3 regions of the Streptomyces sp. NPDC049541 genome follow, and region 2 is predicted to be linked to each of the others. Evidence: riboswitches for the same ligand, from Rfam matches in the RefSeq annotation. Region 2 holds a riboswitch; each other region holds the start of a gene.
What was found. A riboswitch is a leader RNA that binds a small molecule or an ion and turns the genes downstream of it on or off. The one in region 2 is predicted to bind ZMP and ZTP.
Positions count from the first base shown of each region.

Region 1: another riboswitch for ZMP and ZTP. It lies ahead of ACIBW9_RS09375 (phosphoribosylaminoimidazolecarboxamide formyltransferase); the one in region 2 lies ahead of ACIBW9_RS20360 (glycine hydroxymethyltransferase).
Region 3: another riboswitch for ZMP and ZTP. It lies ahead of ACIBW9_RS27400 (bifunctional 5,10-methylenetetrahydrofolate dehydrogenase/5,10-methenyltetrahydrofolate cyclohydrolase); the one in region 2 lies ahead of ACIBW9_RS20360 (glycine hydroxymethyltransferase).

Region 1 is NZ_JBITLY010000002.1:494,276-498,533, forward strand. It holds gene ACIBW9_RS09370 (IMP cyclohydrolase) at 1-244, opposite strand, end outside; gene ACIBW9_RS09375 (phosphoribosylaminoimidazolecarboxamide formyltransferase) at 290-1,444, opposite strand; ZMP/ZTP riboswitch at 1,476-1,560, opposite strand; gene ACIBW9_RS09380 (ATP-binding protein) at 1,630-4,230, shown strand.
Region 2 is NZ_JBITLY010000005.1:229,680-233,937, forward strand. It holds gene ACIBW9_RS20350 (hypothetical protein) at 1-760, opposite strand, end outside; gene rocD (ornithine--oxo-acid transaminase) at 899-2,104, opposite strand; ZMP/ZTP riboswitch at 2,207-2,296, shown strand; gene ACIBW9_RS20360 (glycine hydroxymethyltransferase) at 2,342-3,793, shown strand; gene ACIBW9_RS20365 (hypothetical protein) at 3,866-4,258, opposite strand, start outside.
Region 3 is NZ_JBITLY010000007.1:398,138-402,395, reverse strand. It holds gene ACIBW9_RS27415 (type III PLP-dependent enzyme) at 1-863, shown strand, start outside; gene ACIBW9_RS27410 (hypothetical protein) at 948-1,241, opposite strand; gene ACIBW9_RS27405 (nuclear transport factor 2 family protein) at 1,414-1,779, shown strand; ZMP/ZTP riboswitch at 1,883-1,966, shown strand; gene ACIBW9_RS27400 (bifunctional 5,10-methylenetetrahydrofolate dehydrogenase/5,10-methenyltetrahydrofolate cyclohydrolase) at 1,989-2,837, shown strand; gene ACIBW9_RS27395 (CU044_5270 family protein) at 2,838-3,812, opposite strand; gene ACIBW9_RS27390 (RNA polymerase sigma factor) at 3,805-4,258, opposite strand, start outside.

The DNA.
Region 1 (4,258 bases), on a different contig from region 2:
CCAGCACCAGCCAGTCTCGCGTGGTCGTGGCGGCGGCGTAGTGACGCAGGGGATCGCGCACTTTGGGGATGAGCGGCCCCACCACGAGGTCGTCGTCGATCAGCCGGAGCGCGCGCTCGCGTGAGGCCGGGCTGCGGCCGGTGAGGAAGTAGCCGCCCAGCACGGCCCCGGAGCGGGTGCGGGCGCACAGGACTCCGCGGCCGGGGTAGGGGTTGGCGGACAACAGGTCATGAAGGGTTGGCATGCTGATGCGCTTTCTGGTCGGGGGGAGGGGCCGGCAAGGCGTCGCTCAGTGGTGGAAGAGCCTGAGGCCGGTCCGGACCAGGGCGATCCCGTGCTCGCGGCAGGCGTCCTCGACCTCCGCGGAGCGGATCGATCCGCCCGGCTCGGCGATGTGGTCGACACCGTGCCGCTGTGCGTGGTCGACGTTGTCGCGGAACGGCAGAGCACCGTCCGAGACGAACGCGACCCCTTTCAGGCGTGCCGTCCACTCGGCGCGGCTGCCGGCCGTGAACTCCGGCACCGGCTGCGACAGTGCGGCGGACAACCTGGCCCTCTCGTCCGCCGTGAGGTCACCCTCGATGAAGCGGATCTGCCAGTTGACCCGGTCCTGGCGCCGGACGCCCGGCCGGAAGGCGAGCGCGCGCACCACCGGATGGCGCCGCAGCCACCAGGTGTCGGCCTTCGCCCCCGCAAGCCGTGTGCAGTCGACACGGGACTGCTGTCCCGCGCCGATGCCCAGTGTCGCCCCGTCACGCACGAAGCACACCGAGTTCGACTGCGTGTGGCGCAGCACCACCAGGCCCAGCAGAAGGTCTTCCACGGCCGTCGCGGGAAGTGTGCCGCACACGACGTTCTCCAACAGCGTTTCCGCACACGGCACTTCGTCCCGCTGCTGACTCAGCCGCAGACCGAAGACCTCGCGCGTCTCCCGCTCCGGCGGCACAAAGGCCGGATCCGCCTCCAGGACGAGGAAGCGGCCGTTCTTCTTCCTGCCGAGTCCGCCGACGGTGCCCGGCGCATAGCCGGGCGCGACGATGCCGTCGCACACGACGGGGGCCAGCAGTTCGGCGAGCTCCTCGTCGACCGGGTGCGACACGGCGGCGAAGTCCCCGTAGGACGACTTCGGGTCCGCGTCCCGCGCGCGCAGATACGCACTGGTCAGGGCACCGACCTCGGCCTGGTCGACACCGTGGAGCCGTGCCGTCACCTCGTCGACGGGCCCGGCCACGGCCGCACCGGCGGGTGAGACGTGCTTGAAGGAAGCGGCCGCCGGCCGGCCGAGGGAGCGGCTCGCCTCCCGTACCAGCTGCCAGCCGTTCAGGGCGTCGAGCAGGTTGATGTACGACGGGCTTCCATGCACCACCCGAACCGGCCACCGGCCGGGCCGCACCGGAGTGGCATCCGCCTGCTGCTGCGGGTTCATTCCGTACCGCAGATCCACGTCATGGCCTCCTCAGCGGGAACATCACTGACGGAGGCGCCCAGGCGGTCGACGCTCACGCTGAACCACGGCCGCTCCCCGGTGGTCGTCCACCCTCGCCAGTCGCGGCCGGACCTGACTCTACCGGCAACACATGACCGGCAGGGCCCGTCATCCCGTCCCGCTCCGGTGGCAGAATCGGCCGCGTGGACCGGGGGATCCTCGAGCGCGAGCCCGAGCTGGCACGGCTGGCCACGGCCGCACGGGAGGCGGCCGACGGGGCCGGTTCGGTGCTGCTCGTCTTCGGTGAGGCCGGAATAGGCAAGTCCAGCCTGGTCAGAGCCATGCCCGACCGGCTCCCAGGGCAGGCCCGCGTGCTAGTCGGACAGTGCGACGACCTCGCCACCCGGCGCCCCCTCGGGCCGTTCCGCGACCTCGTCGGCAGCGTCGGCGCCGAACTCGCCCGCGCGGTCACCGAGGGCGGCGACCGCCACCGCGTCTACGAGGCCCTGCACGGAGAGCTGGCCGTGACCCCGCACCCTGCGGTACTCGTCGTCGAGGACGTGCACTGGGCCGACGAGGCCTCCCTGGACGCCCTGCGTTTCCTCGTCCGGCGCATGGAGCGGCTGCCCGCCCTGCTCGTCCTCACCTACCGCGACGACGAGCTGAGCCGCGGACACCCCCTGCGCCACCTCCTCGGCCAGGTCTCCCGCGCACCCCGCGTGCACCGCCTGCCCCTGGCCAGGCTGTCACTCGACGCCGTCCGCACGCTCAGCGCGGCCGGCCGGCTCGACCCGGCCCAGGTCTACGAAGTCACCTCCGGGAACCCCTTCTTCGTCGCCGAGGTCCTCGCCTCCGGCGGCACCGGGGGAGTGCCCCCGACCGTCGTCGACGCCGTGCTCGCCCGGCTGCGCGGACTGGAACCCGCCGTCGTCGACGCACTGGAGCAGCTCGCCGTCGTCCCCTCGGCGGTCGAACGCCCACTGGTCGACGCGCTGCTCAAAGGCGGGGTGACCGTCCTTGCGGCGGCCGAGCAGCGCGGGCTGCTGGCCGTGAGCCCGGACCGGGTGGCCTTCCGGCACGAGCTGATCCGGCGGGCGGTCGCCGACTCCGTGCCCACCGCCCGGCGCATCGACCTCGACCGCAACGTCCTCGCGGCCCTGGTGGCCCGGCCAGGTTCCGACGCCGCCCGCATCGTCCACCACGCCGCCCAGGCCGGCGACCAGGACGCCATCGCCCGCTACGGACCCGACGCCGCCCGCGACGCCGCGGGAGCCGGCGCGCACCGCGAGGCCGCCGCCCAACTGCGCCTCGTCCTGCAGCAACGGCACCGCTACCCTCCGCCCGACCTCGCCGACCTGCTCGAACGCCATGCTGTGGAGAGCTACACCATCGCCGACTCGGCCGCCGCCGTGACCGCCCAGCGCGAGGCGGTCGCCCTGCGCCGCTCCCTCGGCGACACCTTCGCCCTCGGCGCCGACCTGCGCTGGCTCTCCCGTATCCACTGGTGGGCCGGGGACGCCGACGAGGCGCAGGAGGCCGCCCGTGAGGCCGTCGCCGTCCTGGAACACGCGGGCGACGACCGGCTGCTGGCCCTTGCGGTCAGCAACATCGCCCAGCTGCGGATGCTGTCCGATCGCTATCCCGAGGCCGTCGAACACGCCGAACGGGCCATCGTGCTAGCGCAGAAGACCCAGGACGCTGCGATCCTCTCGCACGCCCTCAACAACATGGGCACGGCCCGCTGGCGCGGCGGAGACCCCGGCGGGCGCCGCCAGCTGGAGGAGAGCCTCGAGGTCGCCCTGGACGCCGGGGAGGTCGAGCACGCCTGCCGCGCCTACGCCAATCTCATCTGGACCCTGCTCGACCACCTGCAGTACGCGGAGGCGGACCGTTTCCTGCCCCCGGCCATGGACCTGGCCGACCGGGCCGAACATCTCGGCTTCCTCACCTATCTCCATGTAGAGCTGGCCATACGCCGGCTGGCCGCCGCCGACTGGGACGAGGCCGAGCGGCATGCGGAGTTCGGCATCCACGACTTCCTGCCCGCGCGCTGCCCGGCCCTGACCGTCCTGGCCCGGGTGCGCACCCGCTGCGGCCGTCCCGGCGCCGATGAACTCCTCACCGAGGCCCAGGAGATCGCCGTACGCACGCGGGAACTCCAGCGCACCGGGCCCGTCGCCGCCGCGCTCGCCGAGGCCGCCTGGCTGCGCGGCGATCACGCCGCCGTCGTCGAGGCCGTCGCCCCCGTGTACGCCCAGGCCCGCCATCTGGCCGGTGTCCCCTACGGCGCCGAACTCGGCTACTGGCTCACCAAGGCCGGACACCCGGTCCCGGCGGACGACTCGGGACATCCGTATGCGCTGCAGTCCCGCGGGCAGTGGCGGCGTGCCGCGGCCCTGTGGCACACGGCGGGCTGCCCCTACGAATACGCCGCCGCGCTCGCCGAGAGCCCGGAGCCCGCCGACAAGCTCACCGCCCTCGCCCGGCTCGACGCGCTGGGCGCCGAGCCGCTGGCCCGGCTGGTCCGCACCGAACTGCGCGGCCTCGGCGTGCCCCGCATCCCGCGCGGCCCGCTCGCCGCCACCCGCGGCAACCCGGCCGGCCTCACCGAACGCCAGCTGCAGGTCATCCGGCTGCTCGCCGAGGGCCTGACCAACTCCGAGATCGCCGCCCGGCTCGTCGTCTCCGTCCGCACCGTCGACAACCACGTCCGGGCGGTCCTCGACAAACTGGGCGCCCCCACCCGGCGGCACGCCGCCGCCCGCGCCGCGGAGCTCGGACTGCTCACCGAGGGCGAAACGTAGGTATCCCGCGGGCCCGAGCTGGGTGATG
Region 2 (4,258 bases):
CCAGGAACCCCAGCACCGCAAGCCAGGCCAGCCCGTCCCGGGTACGGTCCCCGAGCCACACCACACCCACCGCCGCCGGCCCGATCGTCTCGCCGATCACCAGTCCGGCGGTGGCGGTGGTCACCGAGCCGCGCTGCAAGGCCGACGTCAGCAGCAGGAAGGCCGCGCCCCCGCCGATGAGGAGGGCGTATGTCGCCGGGTTGGTCAGCAGTTCCGATGGCGCGAGCGAGTCGATCAGCCGCACCGACACCTCCACCACCCCGAACCCGAACCCGGCTCCCAGGCCGAGCACCAGAGCCCGCCCCCGCCCGGACCACCACCCCCCGAACAACCCGAGCAGCAGCACCACGACGGCGATCGCGAGCATCGCGTACTTCAGCGCCGTCGACCCGTCGCGATTCCCCTCGGCCCCGGACGCCAGCCCCAGCATGGCGAGCCCGGCGCACACCACCCCGACCGCACCCCACTCCGTCCCGCTCAGCCGCACCTGCAGCAGTCGCGCCGCGACCACCCCGGTCACCGCCAGGCTGGACGCGAGCGCCGCGGCGACCGCGTAGATCGGGATCGACCGCAGGGCGGCGATCTGAAAGAGGAACCCCAGCCCGTCCAGCGCCAGCCCGGCCAGATACCGCCACTGCCTGAGGGCCCGCAGCAGCAGCGCCGCCTCCCCGCCCCCACCCGTACCGGCCGACCGCGTGGCAACCGCCTGCAAAACCGTCGCGGTACCGAAGCAGACCGCCGCGCCCAGCGCGCACACCATCCCAAAGATCACAAAGTGACTGTAGGGGAGACGCACAGGAAGCGGCGATGCCCCGGCATCCGCTCGCACCGATCTAATGCTTCACATACCTACGCAAGGTCCCAGAACGCCACCGTTTCATCGCCCCCGTCGAGCCGCTCAGATCCCGAGCACCGCCCGCAACTGCGCGAGCCCCCAGTCCAGGTCCTCCTTCGCGATCACCAACGGCGGCGCGATCCGCACCGTCGGCCCATGGGTGTCCTTCACCAGCACCCCGCGCTCCATCAGCTTCTCGGACACCTCCCGCCCGGTGCCGTACCGCGGCGCGATGTCGATGCCCGCCCACAGCCCCCGCCCGCGCACCGCCCGCACCCGGCCCGTGCCGGTCAACGCCCCCAGTTCCCGGTGCAGATGACCGCCCAGCTCCGCGGACCGCGCCTGGAACTCGCCCGTCCGCAGCATCGCGATCACCTCCAGCGCCACCGCACAGGCCAGCGGATTCCCGCCGAACGTCGAACCGTGCTCACCGGGCCGGAACACTCCGAGCACCTCGGCCGACGACACCACCGCCGACACCGGCACGATCCCGCCGCCCAGCGCCTTGCCGAGCACATACACATCCGGCACCACGCCCTCGTGCTCGCACGCGAAGGTCTTTCCGGTCCGGCCGAGGCCCGACTGGATCTCGTCCGCCACGAACAGCACGTTCCGTTCGCGCGTCAGCTCCCGCACCGCGGGCAGATAGCCGGCGGGCGGCACCAGCACCCCCGCCTCGCCCTGGATCGGCTCCAGCAGCACCGCCACCGTGTTCTCCGTGACCGCCGACCGCATCGCCGTCAGATCCCCGTACGGCACGATCTCGAAGCCCGGCGTGTACGGACCGAAGTCCGCCCGGGCCTCCGGGTCGGTGGAGAAGCTGACGAGGGTCGTCGTGCGGCCGTGGAAGTTGTTGCCCGCGACCACGATCTTCGCCATCTCCGCGGGCACGCCCTTGACCCGGTAGCCCCATTTCCGGGCCGTCTTCACGGCCGTCTCCACCGCTTCCGCGCCGGTGTTCATCGGCAGTACCAGCTCCATACCGCACAGCTCGGCGAGTTCGGAGCAGAAGGCCGCGAACCGGTCGTGATGAAACGCCCTCGACGTCAGCGTCACCCGCTCCAGCTGCGCCTTCGCCGCCTCCACCAGCCGCCGGTTGCGATGCCCGAAGTTGAGTGCCGAGTAACCGGCCAGCAGGTCCAGATACCGCCTCCCCTCCACATCCGTCATCCACGCCCCGTCCGCGGAGGCGACGACCACGGGCAGCGGGTGGTAGTTGTGCGCGCTGTGCGCGTCGGCGGCGGCGATGAGCGCGTCCGTCGTGGTCACGGGACCTCCCGGTGGTGTGGCGGTTGCAGCGGCCCCCTCTTCCTATGGTCGCTCGCATGGTGGACGCGGGACCTGCGCTCTCCGGCGTGGCCGGTAGGCTGATCGACGGGTCGTGACTGGCGCGCAAGGATGGGACGGACCATCGGGGAGCGACCCATGCGTGACCGAGTGCCGTGCGCCTGGGCCAGACCGAGAACCGTGACCGCTTGCACGCCACGCCACCCGGAGGCCGACGACATGTCAGAGCAGCAGCCCCTCTCCACCGAGTCCACCGCCTTCCGTGCCGCCCTCGACGTGATCCGCGCCGTCGAGCCGCGCGTCGCCGACGCCATCGGCCAGGAGGTCCACGACCAGCGCGAGATGCTCAAGCTGATCGCCTCCGAGAACTACGCCTCCCCGGCCACCCTCCTCGCGATGGGCAACTGGTTCAGCGACAAGTACGCCGAGGGCACCATCGGCCGCCGCTTCTACGCAGGCTGCCGCAACGTCGACACCGTCGAGTCGCTCGCCGCCGAACACGCCAAGGAGCTCTTCGGCGCCCGCCACGCCTACGTCCAGCCGCACTCCGGCATCGACGCCAACCTCGTCGCCTTCTGGTCCGTCCTCGCCGACCGCGTCGAGGCCCCCTTCCTGGAGAAGACGGGCGCCCGCCAGGTCAACGACCTCACCGAGGCCGACTGGGCCGAACTCCGCCAGGCCTTCGGCAACCAGCGCATGCTCGGCATGTCCCTGGACGCCGGCGGACACCTCACCCACGGCTTCCGCCCGAACATCTCCGGCAAGATGTTCGACCAGCGCTCCTACGGCACCGACCCCGCCACCGGCCTCATCGACTACGAGGCCCTGCGCGTCTCGGCCCGCGAGTTCAAGCCGCTGATCATCGTCGCCGGCTACTCCGCCTACCCGCGGCTGGTGAACTTCCGCATCATGCGGGAGATCGCCGACGAGGTCGGGGCGACCCTGATGGTGGACATGGCGCACTTCGCCGGCCTGGTCGCGGGCAAGGTGCTGACCGGCGACTTCGACCCGGTCCCGCACGCCCAGATCGTCACCACCACCACCCACAAGTCGCTGCGCGGCCCGCGCGGCGGCATGGTCCTGTGCGACGACTCCCTCAAGGACCAGGTCGACCGCGGCTGCCCGATGGTCCTCGGCGGCCCGCTCCCGCACGTCATGGCCGCCAAGGCGGTCGCCTTCGCCGAGGCGCGTCAGCCCTCGTTCCGGGACTACGCCCAGCGCATCGTCGACAACTCCCGCGCGCTGGCGGAGGGCCTGATCCGCCGCGGCGCCACCCTCGTCACCGGTGGCACGGACAACCACCTCAACCTCATCGACGTGGCCACCTCCTACGGCCTGACCGGCCGCCAGGCCGAGGCGGCCCTGCTCGACTCGGGCATCGTCACCAACCGCAACGCCATCCCCGCCGACCCCAACGGCGCCTGGTACACCTCCGGCATCCGCATCGGCACCCCCGCCCTGACCACGCGCGGCCTGGGCACCGCCGAGATGGACGAGGTCGCGGGCCTGATCGACCGCGTCCTCACCACCGCCGAGCCGGGCACCACCAAGTCGGGCGCCCCGTCCAAGGCGCAGCACGTCCTCGACCCGAAGATCGCCGACGAGATCTCCCGCCGCGCCACCGACCTCGTGGCCGGCTTCCCGCTGTACCCGGAGATCGACCTGGGCTGACCAGCGCCCTCTCTTGAGTTGTCAAAGATCGATGGCGTTCGGAGATCGGTGAGGCTCAGCGACCGGTGACGCTCAGAGCTCGATGAGTTCCTGGCGTGGTTCCTCCCGCGGCGGTCCGGCACCCTGCCGGGCCGCCGCGCGGCGTATCAGCAGCGCCCCGCCCGCCCCGACCACGAGCCCAAGAGCCGCCCCGGGCACCGCCCACCGGACACCGCTCCGTGCGGCCCCCTGCCCGGCGGCCCCGTCACCGCCGGTGCCGCTCCCGCCGGGCCCGGCCGCCCCGTCGCCCAGGCCGCTCAGCACTTTCGCCTGCTCCAGCTGCACAAACACCGAGCGGGGTGCCCGATGCCAGCGGATGTCGTCGTCCTGCACGGCCGGTGCGGGATCGGTGCGTATCCAGGGCGTGCCGTCCGCCGCCACGAACAGCTGGTCCTGGCGCTCGACGGCCACGTCACCGCCCGGCGG
Region 3 (4,258 bases), on a different contig from region 2:
AGAGCGCATACGAGCTGCGCATGCTGGCCGAGCTGGCGCGGACCTGCGGGCCGGGGCGGCGGGTGGCGGTGCTGGTCCGCGTCAACCTTCCGGTCGCGGACGGGGCACTGGCGGGCAGCTCACTGGCGATGGGAGGCCGCCCGACACCGTTCGGCCTGGACCCGGCACAGGCCGTCGACGTCGTACGGGCGCTCGCCGACGGAACGTATCCGCACCTCGAACTACGGGGTGTGCACGCCCACCTGGCCAGTGGCCTGGAGGCGGGCGAACAGCTGGCGGTGGCCGAGTCCGTGGTGTCCTGGGCGACGGGCCTCGGTGTTCCGCTCGCCGAAGTCAACGTCGGCGGCGGGATGACCGTCGACTACACCGATCCGGAACGCCGCTTCGACTGGGCCGCCTACGGCAGCGGGCTCGCCGGTCTGACCGAGGCGCACCCCGAGCTGACCCTGCGCATCGAGCCGGGGCGGGCGCTGACGGCGTACTGCGGCTGGTACGCCACCGAGGTGCTGGACGTGAAGCGCAGCCACGGCGAGGACTTCGCGGTGGTCCGCGGGGGCACCCACCATCTGCGGACGCCGGCGACGAAGGGGCACGACCAGCCCTGTTCGGTGCTGAAGGTGGACGCCTGGCCGCACCCGTGGCCGCGCTCGGCCGCCGAAGGCGAGCGGGTCACCCTGGCCGGGCAGCTGTGCACCCCGAAGGACGTCCTGGCCCGCCGCGCCTGCACGCCGGGGCTCAGGGCCGGCGACCGGGTGGTGTTCTCGCTCGCGGGCGCCTATGCGTGGAACATCTCGCACCATGACTTCCTGATGCACCCCCGGCCCGGTTTCCACTTCCTTCACCCTTCAACCGCCGGGCTGTGATCAGGTCACCGGCCCAGCGAAAGGGCCGCCCTCTCCGGGCGGCCCTTTCGCTGTGGGGGGACGTTCGATGCGGCGTCGGCGGGGTTACAGGGCCCCCGGGAACCCGCTGGCGGCTCCCATGCGGGCGACCCGGTCCAGCTGCTCGAGGTTGTTGAGGCGGTTCAGGTGCCGCAGCTGCTCGGAGGGGCGCGGCACCTCGGCCCTGCGCTCCGCCGGGATGCCGCTCTGGGCGAGCGAGTCGAGCGTGGCGATCGGGTTGAGCTCGCTGGCGTCCTTGTTCTGGATGGTCGCGTCGGACGCGCAGGCGAGCGGCGCGGCAAGGGCGGTGATTCCTGCGGCGAGACCAACGGCGGCGACGATACGTCGTGTTGAGATCATGCTTCCCACAACGTCACCAGGCCCGCGACGGTCACGGCCGCGCCCCGGCGCTCACCCATCAGGGGCAGTGCTCCGGTTGCGCTTGCCGAGGCTGCCGCGGCGGAGGAGCCTCGAAGGAGAGGTACTTCGCGGCCCGCAGCTCCTCGGGTCGCGGCCCTCGAAGGAGGTCATGATGGGCACCACGGCAACTCCCGGCTTCAGCGCGGACACCCTGCGCAAGGGGATCGAAGGACACACTGCGGCGGATCTTCTGTCGCTCTATGCGGACGACGCGCAGATACGCATCGTGGACCGCAACACCCAGCCCAGCCAGCCCAAGGTCCTGCGCGGTCGCCAGGAGATCGGCGCGATGTTCGAGGACATCTACAGCCGCGACATGACGCACCACGTGGACCAGTGCATCGTTCAGGGCGACCACGCCGCCTACAGCCAGTCCTGCCAGTACGCGGACGGAACGCGTGTCCTGGCCGAATCGATGATCACGCTGCGGGACGGCAAGATCGCCGAAGAGGTCCTGATCCAGGCATGGGACGAGTAGGACGCAGAACCGCGAGGGTCCAGGTCACCTCGCGGTCGCCCTGGACCTTCTCGGCAGCCCGGTGACAGCGGCTGCTGACCGCTGTGGCGGCTCGGCTAGTCTGAGGGCGGGCCGTGACTGGCGCTGAGGTGGAGCACCACCGGGGAGCGGCCACGCGGAGTCGATGCCGTGCGCCTGGGCGACACGTCACACCAGCCCAGGAGTGGATCATGCCCCAGGCCCGGCTCATCGACGGCACCTCCCTTGCCCGGCGCATCGTCGAGGACACCGCCAAGCGGGCGGCCGACCTCACCGCACGGACGGGAACGGCGCCCTGTCTGGCGACGGTTCTGGTCGGCGAGGACCCCGCCTCCGTCACCTATGTCCGGATGAAGCGCAACCGCTGCCGCAAGGCCGGTATCGAGTCGCGCCAGGTGGAACTTCCCGCCGCCACGACGACCGAGGAACTCGTCGGCGCTCTGCGCTCCCTGTCGAGCGACCCTGCTGTGCACGGCATTCTGCTGCAGCACCCGATGGGCGAGCACATCGACGAGCGGGCCGCGTTCGAGGCGATCGCGCCCGAGAAGGACGTCGACGGCGTCACCTTCGCCTCGTTCGCGACGATGAGCTTCGGCCTGCCGGGCTTCGTGTCGTGCACGCCGGGCGGCATCATGCGGCTGCTCGACGAGTACGGCGTCGACCCGTCCGGGAAGCGGGCCGTGGTCGTGGGCCGCAGCGCCATCCTCGGCAAGCCGGCCGGCATGCTGCTGCTCGCCCGCGACGCCACGGTGACGTACTGCCACTCCCGTACCCGGGACCTGTCCTCGGTCGTGCGGGAGGCGGACATCGTGGTCGCCGCCGTGGGGCGGCCGCGGCTGATCCGAGGCGAGGACATCAAGCCCGGCGCTGTCGTGATCGACGCCGGTTACAACCCGGGCAACGTCGGCGACGTCGACTTCGACTCGGCCGTGGAGCGGGCCGGTCTGATCACTCCGGTGCCGGGCGGTGTCGGTCCGATGACGATCGCCACGCTGCTGGAGCAGACCGTGGCTGCCGCCGCCCGGCAGCTCGGAGTGTGATCAGCGCATCCAGGCGCTGTAGTCCATGACATCGCCGGCCTTGACGCCGTACTCCGGCTCCGCCCTGGTGAAGACGGTCTCCAGGCCGAGGACCGCACCGGTGGACGGCTGCATGATCAGCATCCGCCGGTAGCCCGCGCCCTGGTACTCGTACGCCTGGCCTGGCCGCCCGAGCCGGTCCGTGACCTGGCCGACCGGCCGCAGCCCCCCGGTGCCCGCGAGAAGCCTGGCCAGCGTCGCGGACTCGCGGGCCCCGAGGGTCCAGTGGTCGAGCAACTCCGCGACGGCGTCGAGGAGTTCGGGGGTCGTCAGCCTGGTGCGGGTGTATGCGGCCTCCTGGAGATAGGCCCGCAGCCGCGCCGTGTCGTTCGGCGGGGGCGACTCGGGCGGCGCGTCGCTCCAGCTGGGCGGAAACGTCCGGCTGCTGATGACATGGCCGTCCTCGACCAGGTGCGGATCGCCGCCGTCGTCGCGCAGGACCGGCCGGCCGGGGTGGCGGGGGTCGGTCGCCACCACGAGCTCGGTGTGGCTGCCGTCGGCCTTCCAGCGCACGACGCGCTCCTCGGGAAGCGTGATCGGGGGCTTGTCCTCGCTCATGCCGAGGCTCCAGGACTGCACATGCGTGCCCTTGCGCAGCTTCGGCGCATCCTCCGCCGTGGCCTGCCGCTGTGCACGGTCGGCCAGTTCCTCCAGGGGTACGGGGGTGGAGTCGGCCTGGACGACCAGCGGGCGGGGTGCGGCGACCGCGGGCGCGGTGCCGGGGCCGCTGAGCAGCACTGTCAGCGCGGTCGTGGCGACGACGGCGGTGGCGGCGAGGCTCCAGAGGAGCCGGGTGCGGCGGCGGCCCGTGGGGCGTTCGTGCAGCAGCCGGTTGAGCCGGCGTTCGGCGTGGTGGTCGAGGGGGCCGTCTCCGTAGTGAGGGCCGTCGGCCGGCACCGGGTTGGCGCGGCGCAGGAGTTCGAGTTCGTCAGCCATGGCCGTGTTCCTTCGAGGAGGTCGCGTCGGCGGAGGTCGCAGGGGACCGCGGGGGACCCATACGGTCTATCTCGGCTCTCAGCCGCCGCCGGGCACGGTGCAGCCGCATCGATGCGGCCCTCGGTCCACAGCCGAGGGCGACGGCGACCTCGTCGATGCCCAGTTCCTCCCATGCCGTCAGGCGCAGCACCTCCCGGTCGGTCTCGGACAGCCGGGCCAAAGCCTCGTGCACCCAGCCGCCCGGGGTTTCCGCGTCGGGGCTCGCCACGATCTGCCGGCCGTGAGCGGTCTCGTCGTTGCCCAGGCGGTCGACCAGCCGGCGGCGCCGCCCGTAGCCGCGTACCGCGTTCGCCAGGCAGTTGCGGGCCACGCCGTACAACCAGGGCAGCGGGGATCCCGGCAGGTCGGCCCGGCGTCGCCAGGCGACCGTGAACACCTCCGCCACC